2 regions of the Caballeronia sp. ATUFL_M2_KS44 genome follow, and region 1 is predicted to be linked to the other one. Evidence: riboswitches for the same ligand, from Rfam matches in the RefSeq annotation. Region 1 holds a riboswitch; the other holds the start of a gene.
What was found. Region 1 has a riboswitch for cobalamin ahead of cobG (precorrin-3B synthase). Riboswitches for the same ligand answer to the same signal wherever they lie in the genome.
Positions count from the first base shown of each region.

Region 2: another riboswitch for cobalamin. It lies ahead of NCR39_RS02835 (TonB-dependent receptor domain-containing protein); the one in region 1 lies ahead of cobG (precorrin-3B synthase).

Region 1 covers NZ_JALQEA010000039.1:740,702-750,858, forward strand. The annotation lists gene NCR39_RS18840 (TerC family protein) at 1-496, shown strand, start outside; gene NCR39_RS18845 (DUF4186 domain-containing protein) at 503-913, opposite strand; gene cobM (precorrin-4 C(11)-methyltransferase) at 919-1,644, opposite strand; gene NCR39_RS18855 (cobalt-precorrin-6A reductase) at 1,641-2,375, opposite strand; gene NCR39_RS18860 (cobalt-precorrin-5B (C(1))-methyltransferase) at 2,372-3,469, opposite strand; gene cbiE (precorrin-6y C5,15-methyltransferase (decarboxylating) subunit CbiE) at 3,502-4,710, opposite strand; cobalamin riboswitch at 4,792-4,982, shown strand; gene cobG (precorrin-3B synthase) at 5,102-6,316, shown strand; gene NCR39_RS18875 (precorrin-8X methylmutase) at 6,309-6,935, shown strand; gene NCR39_RS18880 (precorrin-2 C(20)-methyltransferase) at 6,932-7,660, shown strand; gene cobJ (precorrin-3B C(17)-methyltransferase) at 7,648-9,276, shown strand; gene NCR39_RS18890 (vWA domain-containing protein) at 9,255-9,827, opposite strand; gene NCR39_RS18895 (magnesium chelatase ATPase subunit I) at 9,941-10,157, opposite strand, start outside.
Region 2 covers NZ_JALQEA010000006.1:598,374-608,530, reverse strand. The annotation lists gene NCR39_RS02840 (FecCD family ABC transporter permease) at 1-219, opposite strand, end outside; gene NCR39_RS02835 (TonB-dependent receptor domain-containing protein) at 255-2,117, opposite strand; cobalamin riboswitch at 2,222-2,520, opposite strand; gene NCR39_RS02830 (ATPase) at 2,715-3,104, shown strand; gene NCR39_RS02825 (cell division protein ZapA) at 3,101-3,439, shown strand; RNA gene ssrS (6S RNA) at 3,545-3,727, shown strand; gene NCR39_RS02815 (EVE domain-containing protein) at 3,814-4,278, shown strand; gene NCR39_RS02810 (SIMPL domain-containing protein) at 4,354-5,085, shown strand; gene lgt (prolipoprotein diacylglyceryl transferase) at 5,104-6,000, opposite strand; gene NCR39_RS02800 (LysR family transcriptional regulator) at 6,035-6,991, opposite strand; gene ilvD (dihydroxy-acid dehydratase) at 7,098-8,771, shown strand; gene NCR39_RS02790 (DUF2486 family protein) at 8,889-9,254, opposite strand; gene NCR39_RS02785 (DNA polymerase III subunit chi) at 9,295-9,711, opposite strand; gene NCR39_RS02780 (leucyl aminopeptidase) at 9,719-10,157, opposite strand, start outside.

The DNA.
Region 1 (10,157 bases):
GTGGCGCGACCTGATTCTGATCGCGGGCGGCGTGTTTCTCGTCTGGAAGGCGACGACCGAGATTCACCATCACGTTTCCCACGACGACGACCACGCCGGACCCGCGACGAGCGGCGGCCTCACGCCGTTGTCGGCCATCGGCCAGATTCTGGTGCTCGATCTCGTGTTTTCCATCGACAGCATCGTGACGGCGGTCGGCATGACGGAGCACATTCCGATCATGTTCGTCGCGGTCATCGCGGCAGTCACGGTGATGCTGTTCGCGGCGGGGCCGCTGTCGCGCTTCATCGAGCGCAATCCGACCATCGTGATGCTCGCGCTCGGCTTCCTGCTCGTGATCGGCATGACGCTGATCGCCGAAGGCTTCGGATCGCACGTGCCGAAGGGCTACATCTATGCTGCGATGGCGTTCTCCGCGCTGGTCGAGGGCCTCAACATGCTGGCGCGCAGGGCGAACAACAAGCGCCGGGCGAAAAGCAGCATCGAACGCGGATGACGTGACCTAGAACGGCAATTCGCGCTGCGGGTTGTCGTTCGCGGCCGGTTCCGACGACGATGACGGCAACGGCTGCGCGCGCAGCCATCGCGCGATGGCATCGACGACATGCTGCCGATCCGCTTCGTCGAGCGCCTTGCCCGCCGCGATGCCATGCCACTTCGCAAGACACGTCCTGCAGCACGTCGCGGTCGCGTGTTGCGCGATGAAAACAGGATGACCGCGAAACGGCGTCTGCTTGCCGTCGTTCAGCGGGGCTTGCGGCGCAAGACGCTTCGCGATCAAGTCATGCGCCTGCAACAGCACCGTTTCGATACCACGTTCACGCATATAGCGCCCTTCGCGCACGCCCAGCGCAAAGCGCCGGCGAAACGCCGATTTCGCGAGGGCTTCGAACACGGCATCGAGGTCGCGCATGCGGATCAGTCCTTCGCGTAGAGCGTGGAATCGGCGAAACCGTGCGCGTGCAGCACGCGTCCGACGATGATCATCGCCGTGCGCTCCACGCCCGCCGCACGCACTTTCTGCGCGATATCCGCGAGCGTGCCTTCCACGCGCGCTTCGTCCGGCCAGCTCGCGCGAAACACGATCGCGACCGGGCAATCTTCACCGTAATGCGGCACGAGATCGGCGACGATGCGTTCGATATGACGCACGCCGAGATGAATGGCGAGCGTCGCGCGATGCCGCGCAAGATCGGCAAGCGATTCGCCCGGCGGCATCGACGTCTTGGCGGCATAGCGCGTGAGAATGACCGTCTGCGAAATGCCGGGCAACGTCAGCTCGCATCTGAGCGCCGCCGCCGATGCCGCCGCCGCCGTCACGCCCGGCACGATTACATAAGGAATCCCTATCTTTTCGATACGACGAATCTGCTCGCCGATCGCCCCGTAAAGCGAAGGATCGCCCGAATGCACGCGCGCGACGTCCTCGCCGTTCGCGTGCGCTTCTTGCAGCAGCGCGACGATGGCATCGAGATCGAGCTCGGCCGTGTTGACGACACGCGTCGCGCGATGGCCCGCCAGCACGCCTTCCGGCACGAGCGAGCCAGCATAGAGAATCACCGGGCACGAACGAATGAGCCTTTGCCCTTTGACGGTGATGAGTTCGGGATCGCCCGGTCCGGCGCCGATGAAATAGACGGTCATTGCAGGTTGAAGTCGTAGGCGAGCAGCGCATCGCGCGCGCTCGCGGGGTCGTCGAATTCGCGTTCGGCTGCGGGCAGCGCGGGCCGCGTGAGCATCACGACAGGCAGCCTGCGTTCCCGCGCGACCGTCAGCTTGGCTTCCGTCGCCTTGCCGCCGCTGTTCTTGCTGATGACCACATCGATGCGCGCGGCATCGAAAAGCGCGCGTTCGCCGGCGATATCGAAAGGTCCGCGTGCATCGACGATATCGGCGCGCGCATTGCCTTCATGCGGATCGAGACAACGAATGGTCCAGTGCTGCGACGCGGGAATGTCGCTGAGATGAGCAAGCGGTTCGCGCCCGAGCGTAAAAAGCGGCCGATGAAACGGCGCGATCCGTTCCACGATCCCGTTCCAGTCCGCCGCCTCGCGCCAGTCGTCGCCGGGCTGCGGCTGCCATGCGGGGCGCCTCACCGCCCACAGCGGCACGCCCGCGAACGTGCATGCTTCGCGCGCATGCCGGCTCATTTGCGCGGCATACGGATGTGTCGCATCGACGACCAGCGCGATTTCGTTCGCGCCCATATAGTCGATGAGGCCCGCCACGCCGCCGAATCCGCCGACGCGTACATCGCATGCGAGATCGGCCGGCACCCGCGCGAGGCCCGCGATGCTGTAGACGTGCGGCTTCGTCAAGCCCCGCGCGATGATCAGCGCATCGCCGGTGCCGCCGAGTAACAACGCGCGCTTCATGTTGCGCTTCCCACGATCACCCCTTGCCTGTCGATGGCGAATGTCTCCACGACGACGCCTTGCGGCACGACATCGCGCGCGACATCACGCGCCCGCGCGCAGACCACATCGCCCAGTTGAATGCCCTCGCCGCGCGCGAGCTTCAACGCTTCCTGGCTCGTGTTCGCCGCGCGGATGTCAGATTGCAGCGCGTCGCTCGCACCGGCATCCGCGGCCCACACGGCAAGCAGCGGCAAGTCGATGCTCGAACTACGGCTATGCAAGTCCATATGCCCCGCCGCGAGCTTGCTCAGCTTGCCGAAGCCGCCGCACAGACTCAGCTTGTCGACGGGCGCGCGTCGCAAATGCTTGAGCACCGCGCCCGCGAAATCGCCCATTTCGATCAGCGCGATATCCGGCATGCCGTAAAGCGCGCGCATCGCGTCTTCGCTCTGATTGCCGGTGCACGCCGCGATATGCCGCACGCCGTTGGCCCGCGCGACATCGATGCCCTGATGAATCGACGCGATATACGCCGAACACGAGAACGGCCTGACGATGCCGGTCGTTCCCAATATCGACAAGCCGCCGACGATACCGAGCCGCGGGTTCATCGTTTTCAACGCGAGCGCTTCGCCGTTCTCGACGCCGATCGTCACATCGAAACCGCCTGCATAGTTCGAAAGCGCCGCGAGCCGTTCGAGGTGCTCGGTCATCATCTTGCGCGGTACGGGATTGATGGCCGGTTCGCCGATTGCGAGCGCAAGCCCCGCGCGCGTCACGGTGCCGACGCCCGGTCCCGCATGAAAGCGCACACCCGTATCCGCCGACAACTGCACGCGCGCGAAGACCAGCGCGCCATGCGTGACATCGGGATCGTCGCCCGCGTCCTTGATGACGCCCGCTTCGGCAGCGTCGCGCGTGTCGTTCGTCGCGCGGCAGAATTCGAGTTTCATCGTGATGTGCTGGCCCTTGGGCAACACGATCTCGGCACGCTCGCTCGCATCGCCCGTCAACAAAAGGCGCGCGGCCGCGAGACTCGTCACGGTCGCGCAGCTTCCGGTGGTATAGCCGCTTATGAGCGGCGCGGGAGTTTCGGGCGTTTCGTCGCGCATGCGGTTCACTCGATCCATTTAGTTAGGATCGCTCACGACTTACTAACATGCAGCAATGTGATCGGCAACGCTTGCCGCCACGTATCGAAACTGCCGAGCGGCTCCGACTGCGCGATGCCGATGCGCGTCAGCTCGCCGCCATAGCGCGCGCGCCAGTCGAGGAGCGCCGCTTCGCTCTGCAAGGTCACCGCGTTGACGATGAGCCGCCCGCCCTGACGCAGCCGCGCCCAGCACGTATCGAGCACGCCGGGCACCGTCGCGCCTCCGCCGACGAACACCGCATCGGGCGCGGCGAGGCCCGCGAGCGCGGCGGGCGCTTCGCCTTTCACGAGCTTGAGCGCGGGCACGCCGAGCGCATCGCGGTTATGTTCGATGAGACGCTGCCGCCCTTCGTTCGCTTCGATTGCAATCGCGCGGCAAGCGGGATGCGCGCGCATCCATTCGATGCCGATGGAGCCGCAGCCCGCGCCCACATCCCATAGCAACTCGCCCGGCTGCGGCGCGAGATGCGCAAGCGTGATCGCGCGCACGTCGCGCTTCGTGAGCTGGCCATCGTGACGATACGCGTCATCGGGCAAACCGGGCGTCAGCGGCGGTCCCGCGTGCCCCGCGTGCGTCCTGCATTCGATAGCAACGAGATTGAGCGCGGCCACTTCGGGCTCGCGCCAGTCGTCGGCGCGTTCGTCGATGCGTCGCTCGTTCATGCCGCCCAGATGCTCGAACACGGTCATGCGGCTTGCGCCGAAACCATGCGCGGTGAGCATCGATGCCATCGCGGCAGGCGTCGCGCCATCGGCGCTCAATACGAAGAGGCGCGCGCCGCGAAACGTATGCGCGAGCAACTCGGCGACAGGCCGCCCGACGAGCGATACGCACTGCGCATCCTGCAACGCCCAATGCAGCCGCGACGCCGCGAGCGACAGCGAAGAAGGCGCGGGAATCACGCGCATTTCGTCGTGAGAAAGCTCGCGTGCGAGCGTCGCGCCGACGCCGTAGTGCATCGGATCGCCGCTCGCGAGCACGCATACGCGCGCGCCGTTCTTGCGTTCGGCGAGGACGGCATCGATGGAAAAGGGTTTGGGCCACGGCACGCGCCGCGCCGCGATGCGTGCGGGCAAGAGCGCGAGATGACGCTCGCCGCCGTGGATCGAACCGGCTTCGACGAGCGCGCGACGCGCCGCGCGGCTCAAGCCATGCCAGCCGTCCTCGCCGATGCCTACCACGGTCAGCCAGGTCGACATGCGCCGTCTCCTCGTTGCGGTTCGCTGCGCGCATCGCGAGAAAACAGCATGCGCGAAGCCGTTTGATGGTCGATAAAAGCGGGCATAATAACGTCCGTCGGTGCCTGATGGGGTGAAACCCTGAAGGCCTAACAGGGAACACAGAGAAACTGTGGCTGCCCCCGCAATTGTACGCAGCGAGTCCGCGCTCCACTGCCACTGGTTTATACCGGGAAGGCCGGCGCGGATGGCGACCTGCCAGCCAAGAGACCTGCCGACGCAATCATCAACGCTTATTTCGCGCGACGCCGACCGGGCGGGGTGTACCGGTCTCTTCATACGCGATACCGCACCGGCCACGCTTTTGAACGCATTCTTCTCCACACCGCGGCCCTCGGCTTGTCCGGGCCTCATGCGCATCGTGCAGGCACGCGATGGCGGTCTGGCGCGTCTGCGTCTCGCGGGCGGCGAACTGAACGCGCATGCTGCGCATGCCGTCGCGCGCGCCGCCGTGCGCTGCGGCTCGGGCGTCATCGACATCACGAATCGCGCGAACCTGCAATTGCGCGGCATACGCGACGATGCCCACGCGGAACTCATCGGCATCGCGCTGGAAGCCGGCCTCGGTCCGCAAGCCGAAGGCGGCGACGACATCCGCAACGTCATGGTAAGTCCGCTCGCGAATGACGCCACGCGCGCGCTCGCTGCTGACATCATCGCCACGATGCAAGCCGATGCCGCGCTGCAAGCGTTATCGCCGAAGTTCGCGTTGCAGCTCGATGGCGGCGAACCGCTTGCCATGCTCGATCATCCGCATGACGTGTGGCTTTCCGCGCTCGAAGACGGCGCGCGTTTTGCGTTCGGTTTTGCGGGCTCGATGCCGCATCGCGCAAACGATGCGCCCGCGCTCGGCAGCATCCCACGCGATGATGTCGTGGCGTTCGTCATGGCGGTGCTGCATGCGTTTCTTGCGCATGCGTCGCGCGAAGAGCATCGCATGCGTGATGTGCTCAAGCGCATCGGCGTTGCGCGCTTTCTCGATGCGCTGACATTCGACACCGCATGCGATGCATGGCGCCGCGCGCCATCCGATGCATCGCTGCGTCTCGGCGCACACGCGAACCCCGAGCACGACGCGTGGTATGTCGGCGCGCAACCGCCGCTCGGCCGTCTCGATGCATCGACGCTCGATGCGCTCGCTGATCTCGCGACATCGCACGCGCAAGGCCGGCTCGTCATGACGCCGTGGCAAAGCGTGTTGCTGCCGGGCGTTGCGTTGCACTCAACGCAATACGTGATCGATAAATTGCACGCGCTCGGTCTCATCACGGATTCGCGTGATCCACTTGCGCGCGTGATTGCATGCACGGGCTCGGCGGGTTGCGCGAAGAGTCACGCCGATACCAAAGCCGATGCATACCGCATCGCGCCGCTGCTGCCCGCGCATATCGAAGCGCATGTGAGCGGCTGCGATCGTTCGTGCGCGGCGGCACATCCCGTCGCCGTGACGCTGTTCGCCGTCGAACCCGGACGCTATGACGTGCACATGCATGCACGCCGCGTCGCACAGAATCTTTCCATCGAAGAGGCGGCCGCGTGGCTCGCCCGGAGCCATGCCGATGCTTGATTACATCCGCGACGGCGCGGAGATCTATCGTCAGTCGTTTGCGACGATTCGCGCCGAAGCCGACTTGAGCGCCATTCCCCGCGACATCGAGAAGCTCGCCGTGCGTCTGATTCATGCGTGCGGCATGGTCGATATCGTCGGCGATCTGCGCTTTTCTGAAGGCGCAGGCGATGCGGGACGCGCCGCGCTCGCCGCCGGCGCACCGATTCTCTGCGATGCGCGCATGGTCGCCGAAGGCATCACACGCGCGCGCCTGCCCGCCGATAACCGCGTGATCTGCACGCTGGGCGACCCGTCCGTGCCCGAGCGCGCCCGCGCGATGAACAACACGCGTTCGGCCGCCGCGCTCGAATTGTGGCGGCCGCAACTCGAAGGCGCGATCGTCGCTATCGGCAATGCCCCGACTGCACTCTTTCATCTGCTCGACATGCTCGATGCCGGCGCACCGAAGCCCGCGCTCATTCTCGGCTTTCCGGTGGGCTTCATCGGCGCGGCGGAATCGAAAGCGCTGCTTGCCGCCGATAGTCGCGGCGTGTCGTTCGTCGCGCTGCTCGGACGACGCGGCGGCAGCGCGATGGCCGCCGCCGCCGTGAACGCACTTGCTTCGGAGACCGAATGATGAGCGGAAGGCTCTATGGCCTGGGCGTCGGCCCGGGAGACCCCGAACTCATCACCGTGAAGGCGCTTCGACTCTTGAAGTCCGCAACCGTGGTGGCGTATTTCGTCGCGAAGGGAAAGAAGGGCAATGCGTTCGGCATCATCGAAGCGCATCTCGACGATACGCAAACGCGCCTGCCGCTCGTGTATCCGGTCACGACCGAAGCGCTCGAACCGCCGCTGTGCTACGAGACGATCATCAGCGCGTTCTACGACGAAGCCGCGCTCGCCATTGCCGATCATCTCGAAGCCGGACGCGATGTCGCGGTGATCTGCGAAGGCGATCCCTTCTTTTACGGCTCATACATGTATCTGCACGATCGTCTCGCCGGACGCTTCGATGCGCATGTCGTGCCCGGCGTGTGCTCGATGCTGGGCGGCGTGTCTGTGCTGGGCGCGCCGCTCGTGTATCGCAATCAGAGCCTTAGCGTGCTGTCGGGCGTGCTGTCCGAAGATGAACTCAAACACAAACTCGAATCATCGGATGCCGCCGTCGTGATGAAGCTCGGCCGCAACTTCGAGAAGGTGCGCCGCGTGCTGCGCGAACTCGGGCTGGACAAGCGCGCGCTTTATGTCGAACGCGCGACGATGGCGAATCAACGCATCGTGCCGCTCGATGAAGTCGATCCGATGGCGTCGCCTTATTTCTCGTTGCTCGTCGTGCCGGGTGAAAAATGGCAGGCGTGAAGACGTTTTCCAAACTTGCAATCGTCGTGCTCGGCGACAGCGCGATGCAAACCGCGCGGCGCATTCAGGCGTGTTTCGCCGAATCGCGCGTGCATGGTCTTGCAAGCCGCGTCGATGCCGACATCGCGTATGACGATTTCGGCGCACACGTGCGCGCGCTTTATGCGGCCGGTACGCCGATCGTCGCGTTGTGTTCGGCGGGCATCGTGATACGCGCGATTGCGCCATGCCTTGCCGATAAAGCAGCCGAACCGCCCGTGCTAGCCGTCGCGCAGGATGGCAGCGCGGTGGTGCCGCTCGTCGGCGGCACGAGCGGCGTGAACGTGCTGGCGCGCGAGATTGCCGCGTCGCTCGGCGTTGCGCCCGCTATCACCACGAGCGGCGAATTGCGCTTCGGCACGTGTCTGCTTGCGCCGCCCGAAGGTTATGCGCTCGCGGATATCGAACGCGGCAAGCGCTTCGTGTCCGATCTGCTCGCGGGCGAAGCGACGCGCATCGAGGGCCATGCGCCCTGGCTCGATCACGCCGATCTTCCTCGTGACGATGCCGCGCGTCTCGCGGTACGCATCACACCGCATATCGATGACGATGACGCTAGTCTCGTCATTCATCCGCGTTGCGCGGTTGCGTGGGTTCGCGATGTGAGCGGGTCCATCACCGAACGCGTGCGCGATGCGTTGCACGCGCATCGACTGTCTCCGCTTGCGCTTGCTGCACTCGTCGCGCCGACGCACGCCATGACTTGCGATGCCCTCGCCGATGCCGCGCAAGCGCTGCACGTACCGCTGCGTTTCAGCGACGACGTGCCTTCGCAAGACATCGTCATCACCATCGCAAACGAACCCGTCGATGCGCAAACCATCGGCCGCGCGCGCGGCACGTTGACGGTCATTGGCCTCGGACCCGGCAACGTTGACTTGATGACGCCCGCATCGAAGGCCGCGCTCGCCGCTGCACACGACGTACTCGGCTACGAAACGTATTTGCGCATGGCGGGGCCGTATCGCGCGGACCAGCGTGTGCACATGACGGACAACCGCGAGGAACTGCAGCGCGCGCGCCACGCATTCGAACTCGCGAGCGAGGGACGCAACGTCGTGGTGGTCTCGTCGGGCGATCCCGGCGTCTTCGCAATGGCCGCTGCCGTGCTCGAAGCACTGGACGAAGGCCACGTAATGCATCCCGAATGGAACGCGGTCAAACTCGCGATCTTGCCGGGCGTCTCCGCATCGCTTGCAACGGCTGCACGCGCGGGCGCACCGTTGGGCCATGACTTTTGCGTGCTCTCGCTATCGGATAACTTGAAGCCGTGGGACGTGATCGAAAAGCGCATCCGTCACGCTTGCGAAGCGGATCTCGTGATGGCGTTCTATAACCCGCTATCGAAGGCGCGGCCGTGGCAGTTCGATCGTGCGTTGGACATCGTGCGCGAACATCGCGATGCAGCGACGCCCGTGGTGCTCGGCCGCGACGTGGGACGTCCCGCGGAAAGCATGCGCACGGTCACGCTCGGCGAACTGCATGGCGGACTCGTCGATATGCGAACGATGGTGATCGTCGGTTCATCGCGAACGCGCACGATCGGCGAATGGGTCTATACGCCGCGCTGGTACTGAAGCAGCGCATCCGCAGGCACATAGTGCGCTTGCCACGACGCGGCCAACACTTTTGCACCACCCACGCGCAAGGGCGCATCCTCGAAGTCCACCACGATGATGCGATCCGCAGACGCGGGCGCGACGGGGCGATCGTTCACGCGGCCATCGGTCAGCACCCATAGCCAGCGGCGTTGATGAGGCCGGCGACGCGCCGCGCGTGCAAGCACCGTTGCCGCGTTCGATATGCCGAGCGTGAGCGGCGTGCCGCCTCCTCCACCGATCGGCGCGATCCATCGTTCATTGAACCAGTGTGCCGCGCCCGGTTGACGTCGCACTTCGGCGCGGCCGCCGCCAAAGCACACGAGCGCCACTTCAGCGCGCTCGCGATAAGCGCGGTCGAATAGCGCGATCAACATGCCTTTGGCGCGAGCAAGGCGCTCGCCGCCCAGCATCGAACCGGAGCAATCGAGCAGGAAGCAATGCAGCGCGCTCGCATCGGCATCGGTACGGCGAAAGCGCACATGCTGCGCATTCAACGGCGCGGCGCGCCTGGTTCGCAACGTCGCCATCCAGTCGATGCGTGCGCTCTCCGCGCCCTCGCGTGCAGCGAAACGGCCTCGCGAACGCGCGTCCTGCCATCGAAGACGATGCGCTTGCGCATCGGCGTCGAGCCTTCGATGGCTCAGGCTTTTTTTGCGGCGAGCGGCCTGACTTGCTTGACCTTCGCCGTGCCCGCCGGCTCGGGCGGCACATAGCCCCACTCGCCGTCCTGGGCGCTTGCGCCATTCGACTGACGAGGCGGCGTCTCGCGCGGCGGCGCTTCACTCTCCCGACGCCGATGACGCAAAACGGCTTCGGCCACGCATTCCACGTGCTTGGTTTCCACGTAGTCCGCGCCT
Region 2 (10,157 bases), on a different contig from region 1:
CAGCGCACCCGATGCGAAGCCCGCCAGCGCGCGCGGCAATCGCAGCGTGAGCACGATTTCATCGGCGATATCGGGCGTGGCGGCGCGCGCGTGCAGCAGCGCGGCGATTGCACGCGGCATCGGCAGATTCACACTGCCGAGCGCGAGCGACGCCGCGAGCACGACGAACGCCGCCGCGCCGAGCGCGAGCCAGATGAGCGCGGCGCGGCTGGCGGTCATCGCCTTGGGATGACGCCGCGCGTCAGACGCCACGCTCACGACGGATTGAAGCCCAGCGTGATGTACGCGCCGCGCCGGGGCGTGTTGTACGAGTACGCAAGTTCATAGTTCCGGTCGAACAGATTGTCGATGCGCGCGCTCAGCCACCACGACTTCGTGATGTCGTAGCGCGCGGACAGATTCACCACGCCGTAGCCCGCGAGCGTCGAATCGTAATCGCTGCGCGCGCCGCTCACGATCCACTCGCCGCCCACGCGCCATCGTCCGAAAGAACGATGCGCCGACAGCGTGGCGAAGCGCCGCGCGCGTCGCGTCAGGTCTTCGTGATTCGTCTCGTCGACGGGATTCTGGAACGTCACGCCCGCGCGCACATCCGTGGCGCCGACATGCCCCGCCCACGATCCCTCGACGCCCTGCACCTTCGCGCGCCCCACGTTCTGCGCGATATAGAAGCCGCTGCCGTCCGATACGTAATCGATCAGATTCGAATAGCGCGTCTGGAACGCGGTCACGCGCAGCACGCCCACTTTGCCCGATGCGTATTGCAGCGCGGCCTCGACCGAATGGCTGCGCTCCGGCTGAATCGACGGATTGCCGCTGAACGGATAGTAGAGGTCGTCGAAGCTCGGCGCGCGGAACGACGCCGAGTAGCTCGCGCTCGCGCGCCAGTGCGCGTCGAAGTTATAGGCGTAGCCCAGATAGTAGCTGTTCGCGCCGCCGAAATCCGAGTACTGGTCGTGACGCACGTTCGCCTGCACGTCGCTCGCGCCGAAGCGGCCCACGTAGCCCGCGAACACCGAGTTCACATGACGATCCGGCGCGCTGAGTTGATCCGAATCGAGCGATTGATCCAGGTGCTCGTAGCCGAACAGCAGCTTGTGCGCGTCCGTGATTTTGAAGTCGTTCTGCCAGAGATACTGATGATTCTCGGAGTTGAAGCGGCTCGTATAGACGCCGTTCTGCTCGATGTTCGCGCGGTCCTGTCCCTGCGCGATCGTGAAGTGCGTGGTCCAGCGGTCCGTCAGCTTGCCGTTCGCGAACACCGACGCCGAGCGCACGCGATCGTGCGCATTGTTGATGTCGGTCGGCGAGCCGTAGGGATCGTCGAAACTGTCGACGCCGTTCGATTGCAGAAAGCGCACGCCCGCGTCCCACTTGTCGGTGAACTTGTGGCGCAGCGTCGCCGCGACGCTTTCGTTCAGATAGCCGTTTGCGTTCGGATTCGCGCCGGGCGCGAGCGCCGGATCGATTGACGAGAAGCCGTCGGTCTTTTCGCGCGACACGTTCAGGCTGAACGTGGTGCGGCCATCGGCATCGAGCGCGCCGTCCACGCCCGCCGATTGCCGCTGCGTGTGATAGCTGCCGTATTCCGCTTCGAAGTGAAAGCGCGGCGGATGCGCGTCGCCCTCTTTCGTGAATATCTGAACGACGCCGCCGATCGCATTCGACCCGTACAGCGCCGACACGTTGCCGTTCACGACCTCGACGCGATCGGTCTGATCGAGCATCAGTTGCGACAACTGCGCCGCCCCGAGCGATACCGATTCGACGCGCACGCCATCGATCAGAACGAGCGATTGCGACGACGCCGCGCCGCGTATGAACACGCCCGAGTTCGATCCCGGCCCGCCGTTGCGCGTGATTTGCACGCCGGGCGCGAGCGCGATGAGACCGAGCACGTCGTCGGCGTTGGTGTCGGCAATGTCCTGCTCGTCGAAGAGCGAGGTCTGCGGGAGGGAATCGGCGAGCGGCTGCGCGCTGCGTGTCGCGGTCACGACGACGGGCGTGAGAACCTGTTCGGTGGTATCGGCGCGTGCAGGCTGCGCGAGCACATTGAGGGCGGCGCAAACGGCGGCGCAGACGGCGCGACGTTCGATGCCGGACGAAGGCAAGACCATGCGTGAAGAATTCCGGTTCGGGGCTGGCGCGTGCCCCGCTCCCCGCGAGGTCTGTGCGCGACGCGCGCGCCGCATCGTACGATTCCTGACTCGTTCGACGACATCGGCGTGCTGGACGATTGGCCGGTATCCGGGCTGGCGACGCTTCGTCCCGCCTTCCCGCGCATGGCGCGCAGTGGCGTCGACACGTTTCTTGCAGACGGCATCTGCGATAAAAAATCACGCGATGCGCCGCGAAAAACGCGCGAGGGACGACTTGCAACTTGCGTTGCGGTCGCTTACCGTTGCGGGGGCAGCACAGGTTGGCGCGCCCCGGTCATGCGCCGGAACGTCGCTCCCTGTTTCCCGTTTGACTGCATCCGCGAGAGAAGCGGACGCGAGCACCAAAAGTGCCGCAAGTGTAGGAGCGGGCATCGGGGCAGTCAAGAACGCGCGCCGGGCATCGCGACCATCATCGCCGCGCCTCGCTCGCTCATTCCACACACAAATACATCGCGATGCACGCATGATCCGGGGATGTTACGTCTCGAAACGAGACAATTATCGGAAGCTGCATTGAACCGCGCTAAAATGCCAGGTCTTTAGAGGACGCAGCACATGCTCAACGAACTCGAATCACTGTCAGGAAACATCGGCCGGCTGATCCAGATCAGCGAGCGCCATAATCAGGCGCGTCTCGCGCTCGAAGCGCAAATCGAAGCATTGCGCGCAGACTTCGCCGGCGCCCAGGCCGAACTCGTGCAGGTGCGAGGCGAACGCGACGCGCTGCAAGCCGAGCGCGATTCGCTCTCCGCGAAGATCGACGACGCGCAAGTGCGCTTGAACGCGATCCTCGAAAAGCTGCCGCGCGCGAAAGCGCATCATGCCGAAAGCGACAATCAGCTCGACCTTCTCAACGCCGAATCGCAAGCTTCGGGCGAAGCGCAGCATGAACATGCGCACGCGGAAGAGATGCACGGCGAACATCATCAGGGAGAGAAGGCGTGACGACCAAGCAGATCGAAGTATCCATTCTCGGACAGCCGTATCGCCTTGCGTGCTCGCCTGAAACGGAAGCCGCGTTGCGCGAGGCCGTGGCCCGCGTCGATGCCGAAATGAACAAGATTCGCAATGCAAGCAGCGTGCGCGGCACGGATCGCATCGCGGTCATGGCTGCCCTTTCGCTGGCGTCCGAATTGCTCAAGCTGCAGGACAGCGTGCGTCACGGCGAAGCGTTCCCCGCCGAAGAAATCCGCCGCACGGTTCACTCGATGAACCAGCAGCTCGGCGCGGTCATCGCGCAATACGAAGTGCAAAACGGCGTGCAAAACGACATGCAATAAGCACCGATGCGCCGGCCTAATCGGCATGTTGGTGTCAATCAAAAAAAGATACCGGCGCGAGGCCCGCGAGGGGCTGCATAAGACAAATGATTGGTGTAGAGTGATGTTTCCCTGCCTGGTGCGCCAAGGTCATATATTCCTTGAACCAATGTCACATTGGCACGGTTGCGGAACCTTGTAACACGGGCGCGCGCGTCACTCTGTCTGATGTACCCGAAGTGTTGCTTACCGCGACCAATCTTGAACCCAGGTTCAGGATGCCGGCCTAGCGGCTGAGGCGGGGACCTTATTCAAACGGCACAAGCGGCACAAACGGCATCGGTTTATCCGGTGCCGTTTTCATTTTCACCGTCGATTCTCTTCACGCTCCCCTCATGCGCTACTGGCTGATGAAGTCCGAACCGGACGAAGCGAGCATCGATCATCTCGCGCACGCGCCGAAGAAAACGCTGCCGTGGACCGGCGTGCGCAACTATCAGGCGCGCAACTTCATGCGCGACGCCATGCAGGTCGGCGACGGCGTGCTGTTCTATCACTCGAGCTGTCCCGAGCCGGGTATCGCGGGCATCGCGAAGGTCGCATCGACGGCTTATCCCGATCCCACGCAGTTCGACGCGAAGAGTCCCTACTTCGATCCCAAGTCCACGCACGAAACGCCGCGCTGGCTGCTCGTCGATGTGAGCTTCGTCAAGAAAACGCCGCTCATTTCGCTCGCCGAACTGCGCGCGCACGAAGAACTCGCCGACATGCAAGTGCTCGCGCGCGGCAACCGGCTGTCGATCACGCCCGTCACCGAAGCGCAGTGGCGCTTCATTACCGAACGTCTCGCCGGGAAATAGGAACTAAGCGCACGGTTGGACCGCCTAAACGCCGTCGCGAAACGCGCGACGCTCAAGCGTTGGAGTCCTTCGATGATGAACAAGAAAACCGCCGCCGCCCTCGCGCTCGCGCTCGCGATGTCGAGCGCCGCGCTCACCTTTTCGGCCACGGCCGTCGCGCAGACGGTCATCGCCAATCCGCAGCCTTCGGGCGTGCTCTCGCTGTCGGCGCAAGCGAGCGCGCAAGTGCCGCAGGATGTCGTCACCATCACGCTCTTCTACGAGCAGGAAGCCGCCGATCCCTCGTCGCTCACCGCGACGCTCAATCAGCGCGCCGAAGCCGCGTTGCGCGAAGCGAAGGGCGTCGATGGCGTGACCGCGAAGAGCGGCGCGTTCAGCGTGTATCCGTCGACGGATCGCGACGGCAAGATATCCGCGTGGCGCGGACGCACGGAAGTCGTGCTCGAATCGCACGACTTCGCGGCGGCATCGAAGCTCGCGGGCAAGATGAGTTCGTCGATGCAGGTCGGCAACGTCACGTTCTCGCTGTCGCCCGAAGCGCAGCGCGCCGCCGCGCAAAAGCTCTCGACGCAGGCCATCGATTCGTTCCGCAAGCAGGCGCAGGCGGCATCGCAGGCATTCGGCTATAGCGGCTTCACGATCCGTGAAGTGAACGTCGGCCAGAGCGGCGCGGCGCCGCGTCCGGTCATGATGATGCAGGCGCGCGGCATGTCCGCCGATGCGAAGATGGCCGCGCCGATGGCGCTCGAAGCCGGCACGACGACGGTGACCGTCGACGTGTCCGGTTCGGTGCAGATGGCGCGTTGAGACTGCGCGAGCGTTGAATCAGGCGGCGTTGGCCGGCACGCGCCGATGCCGCTTGTACGCCCACACCATCATGACGATGCCCGCGATGATCATCGGCAGCGAAAGCCATTGGCCCATCGAAAGGCCGAGCGCGAGCAGGCCGAGATAATCGTCCGGCTCGCGCGCGAATTCCACCGTGAAGCGCGCGAGTCCATAGCCGATCAGGAATAGCGCGGAGACTGCGCCCATCGGACGCGGCTTGCGCGAGAACGTCCAGATCACGATGAACAGCACGATGCCTTCCAGCGCGATCTCGTACAACTGCGACGGATGGCGCGGCAGCATCTGATAGCGCTGGAAAATCTCCGTCAGATGCCACTTCGCGTCGAGCTGCGGATTCTTCGCGAGCCACACGGCGTCGTCGTTCGTCGAATGCTGGAAGAGCATGGCCCACGGCGCGCTCGGGTCCGTCACGCGGCCCCACAATTCGCCGTTGATGAAGTTGCCGAGCCGCCCTGCCGCGAGCCCGAGCGGCACCATCGGCGCGACGAAATCCGTGACTTGCAGCCACGTGCGCCGGCGCTGATACGCGAACAGCACCATCGCGAGCGTCACGCCGAGAAAGCCGCCGTGAAACGACATCCCGCCTTCCCACACCTTGAAGATATCGAGCGGATGCGTCGCGTAATAGCTCGCCTTGTAGAAGACCACATAGCCGATTCGGCCGCCGAGAATCGTGCCGAGCACGCCGTAGAACAGCATGTCGTCGATGTCCTTGGCGTTCCAGCCTTGCGCGGCGACATACGGCAGCCGCAGCCGCAATCGGCCGATGACGATGGCCGAGATGAACGCGACCAGATACATGAGCCCGTACCACCGCACGGCGAGCGGTCCGAGATGAATGGCGACGGGATCGAAATTGGGGTGGATGAGCATCGTTGAATGTTCGAAGAGCGAAGTCAGGCACGAATCATAAAGCAGAGACGGCTGCGGCCCGCGCGCGCACGATCTCGATGAACCCGGCAAGCACCGGGCTCACCTCCGCCGCGCGCCACACGAGCCCCGTTTCGACGACGGGCGCATCCGCGACCGGGCGCAACGGACGATACACCACGCCCGTGCGCCGCAGATGACGCAGCGACTGCGGCACGAGCGCCACGCCCATGCCCGCGGACACGAGGCTCACGATGGTCTGCATCTGGATCGCCTCTTGCCCGATGCGCGGCGTCAGGCCCGCCGCGCCGTAGCAGCCCATAATGATGTCATATAAGCCCGGCGCGAGACGCCTCGGAAACACGACGAGCGGCGCGGCGGCCACTTCGCGCAGATCGACGGGCGTGTCTGCCCATTCGGCCGTGCCCTGCTGCAATTGTTCCGCCGCTTCCGCCGACATCGCGACGACGAGCGGCTCCCGCGCGATCGCGAGATACGACAGCGACATCGCGTGGCGCGGCGGCAGCGGCGGAATGACGAGGCCCGCGTCGATGCGTCCGGCGACGAGTTCCTCGATCTGCACGTCGCTCGTCGCCTCGGTCAGTTGCAGCCGCACGCCCGGATAGCGCGCGCCGAAATCGCGCAGCAGCGCGGGCAAGAGCCCGTAGTCCGCCGTGGACACGAACGCGAGCGACAGCACGCCCGCCTCCCCGCGCGCGAGCGACTGCGCGAGCGGACGCAGGGCATCGGCGGACGCGAGCAGGCGGCGCACTTCCGGCAGCAAGTCCTTGCCGACGGGCGTCAGTTCGACCGTGCGCTTGGTCCGCGCGAACAACGCCACGCCGAGCGCGTCTTCCAGCGCGCGGATTGCTTGCGAGAGAGGCGGCTGCGTCATCGCGAGACGCGCGGCGGCGCGGCCGAAGTGCATCTCTTCGGCGACCGTCACGAAGTAACGCAACAAACGCAGCTCGATGGGCGGATTCCGTTCATCCATTGATATATTTCGCGACCTAATATGCCTTGAATAATATATTGGACAGACACAAGCCGACGCTGCATTCTTCCGCCACTAGACAAAAAAATCTTCAAGGAGCCCCCAAATGGCCTTCAATCGCCGCTCGAAAAACATTACGCAGGGCGTTGCGCGCTCGCCCAACCGTTCGATGTACTACGCCCTCGGCTACAAGGAGGAAGACTTCGACAAGCCGATGATCGGCATCGCGAACGGGCATTCGACCATCACGCCGTGCAACGCGGGCTTGCAGCGTCTCGCCGATGCCGCCATCGCCGCGATCAGGCAGTCCGACGCGAACCCGCAGATTTTCGGCACGCCGACCATCTCCGACGGCATGTCGATGGGCACCGAAGGCATGAAGTACTCGCTCGTGTCGCGCGAAGTGATCGCGGACTGTATCGAGACCGCCGTGCAGGGCCAGTGGATGGACGGCGTGGTCGTGATCGGCGGCTGCGACAAGAACATGCCGGGCGGCATGATCGGCCTCGCGCGCATGAACGTGCCGGGCATCTACGTGTACGGCGGCACCATCCGTCCGGGCAACTGGAAGGGCAAGGACCTGACCATCGTGTCGTCGTTCGAGGCGGTCGGCGAATTCACGGCGGGCCGCATGTCGGAAGAGGACTTCAAGGGCGTCGAGAAGAACGCGTGCCCGTCCACCGGCTCGTGCGGCGGCATGTACACGGCCAACACGATGAGTTCGTCATTCGAGGCGCTCGGCATGTCGCTCTTGTATTCGTCGACGATGGCGAACCCCGACGACGAAAAGGTCGACTCGTCCGCCGAATCGGCGCGCGTGCTGGTCGAAGCGGTCAAGAAGGACCTGAAACCGCGCGACATCATCACGAAGAAGTCGATTGAAAACGCGGTCGCGCTGATCATGGCGACGGGCGGCTCGACCAACGCCGTGCTGCACTATCTGGCGATCGCGCACGCGGCGGAAGTGGAATGGAGCATCGACGACTTCGAGCGCATGCGCAAGAAAGTGCCGGTGATTTGCGACCTGAAGCCGTCGGGCCAATACGTCGCAACCGACCTGCACAAGGCCGGCGGCATTCCGCAAGTGATGAAGATTCTCCTCGACGCGGGCCTTTTGCACGGCGATTGCATGACGATCACCGGCCGCACGCTCGCGGAAGAACTGAAGGACGTGCCGAGCAAGCCGCGCGCGGATCAGAAGGTGATTTTCCCGATCGAGCAGGCGCTCTACAAGCAAGGCCACTTGGCGATCCTGCGAGGCAACCTCGCGGAAGACGGCGCGGTCGCGAAGATCACGGGCCTGAAGAATCCGGTCATCACCGGCCCGGCGCGCGTGTTCGACGACGAGCAGAGCGCGATGGAAGCCATTCTCGCCGACAAGATCAAGGCGGGCGATGTGGTCGTGCTGCGTTACCTCGGCCCGCAAGGCGGCCCCGGCATGCCGGAGATGCTCGCGCCGACGTCGGCGATCATCGGCAAGGGCCTGGGCGAATCGGTCGGTCTCATCACCGACGGGCGTTTCTCGGGCGGCACGTGGGGCATGGTGGTCGGCCACGTCGCGCCGGAAGCGTTCGCGGGCGGGACCATCGGCCTCGTGCAGGAAGGCGATTCGATCACCATCGACGCGCACAAGCTGCTGCTGCAACTGAACGTGGACGATGCCGAGATCGCGCGCCGTCGCGCCGCGTGGAAGAAACCGGCTCCGCGATACACGCGCGGCGTGCTGGCGAAGTACGCGACGCTCGCGCTGCCGGCGAATCGCGGGGCGGTGACGGGTTGAGCGGCGTCGCGCGTATCAACGCGTAACAACGCGTAGTCGCAGGTAAAAACAAAGGGGCGCTGAATGCGCCCCTTTGTCGTTTCCGCCTGCTATCGACGATTGCGAAGCCCGCCGCGCTCAACCCTCCCGCTGCCGGCGCAACTCCTCCTCCACCGCCACGCTCACCCATTCGCGCATGTGCGCTTCGAGCGCGAGCGACACTTCGCGCGTGATGTCCTGCACGAGCTTCGCCGAATGCGCGCGCAGCACGTCCTGACAGCGCGCTTCGATCAGCGCGCGCGCGTCGCCGCTCAGAAACTGCGTGACGCGCCCCTGCATGCGTTCCGCGATGAGCTGCGCCTCGTACGCGACCGCCGCCGCGCGCGCGTACTCCGGCTTGCCGGGCACGACGACATCGGTGAGAACGGGAATGGAAGGATCGAAGGATTCGGGCGTGTTCGGGGTATCGGTCATGATGTCCGGCTGCTCGTGAGTGGTCGCCATGCGCCGATGCTACCCGCGCGCACGGCCGCCCACTGTTCGTTCAGCCGCCTTGCTTGTGCGTTTCGATGGCGTAGCCGCGATCGCGATAGAAGCGGAAGCGCTCGCGCCCGGCGGCGAGTTCGTCGCCCTCGTTGCCGACGATCTCGATCAGCCGCTCGAAGCGCGCGAATTGCGCGGGCACCGGCGCGCCCAGATTCACGAGCACCTGATGATGCGGCACGCCGTCGAGATCCGACGCGAGCACCACCGGCGTGTCCTGCGCGAGCGGGCTTTTCGCCATGCAGTGCGGCACGAATTCGAGCGGCGCGAAGGTCCACAACTGCTCGTCGAAGGCGGCGAGGCGCGCGGGCTCCGCGAGCACGACGAGCGCCCGCCCGCTCGCATACGCCTTGCGCGCGAGGCGGCAGGCGTAGGCGAGCGGATCGCCGACATTCGTATGGAAGTCGATGCGCGTCACGGCCGGCTCACTGCCCCGCGCGATCGATCAGGAACTGCGACAGCAGCGGCACCGGCCGTCCGGTCGCGCCCTTCGCCGCGCCGCTCTTCCACGCGGTCCCGGCGATGTCGAGGTGCGCCCACGGATAGTTCTGCGCGAAACGCGACAAGAAGCACGCCGCCGTCACGCTGCCCGCCGGCCGCCCGCCGATGTTCGCCACATCCGCGAAATTCGACTTGAGCTGATCCTGATACTCGTCGTCGAGCGGCAGGCGCCACGCCGGATCGACTGCTTCGCGCGACGCGTCGAGCAATTCGCCCGCGAGCGCGTCGTCCTTCGAGAAGAGGCCCGTGTTGTGATGACCGAGCGCGATGATGCACGCGCCCGTGAGCGTCGCGATATCGACGACGGCGGCCGGCTTGAAACGTTCCGCGTAAGTCAGCGCGTCGCAGAGAATGAGGCGGCCT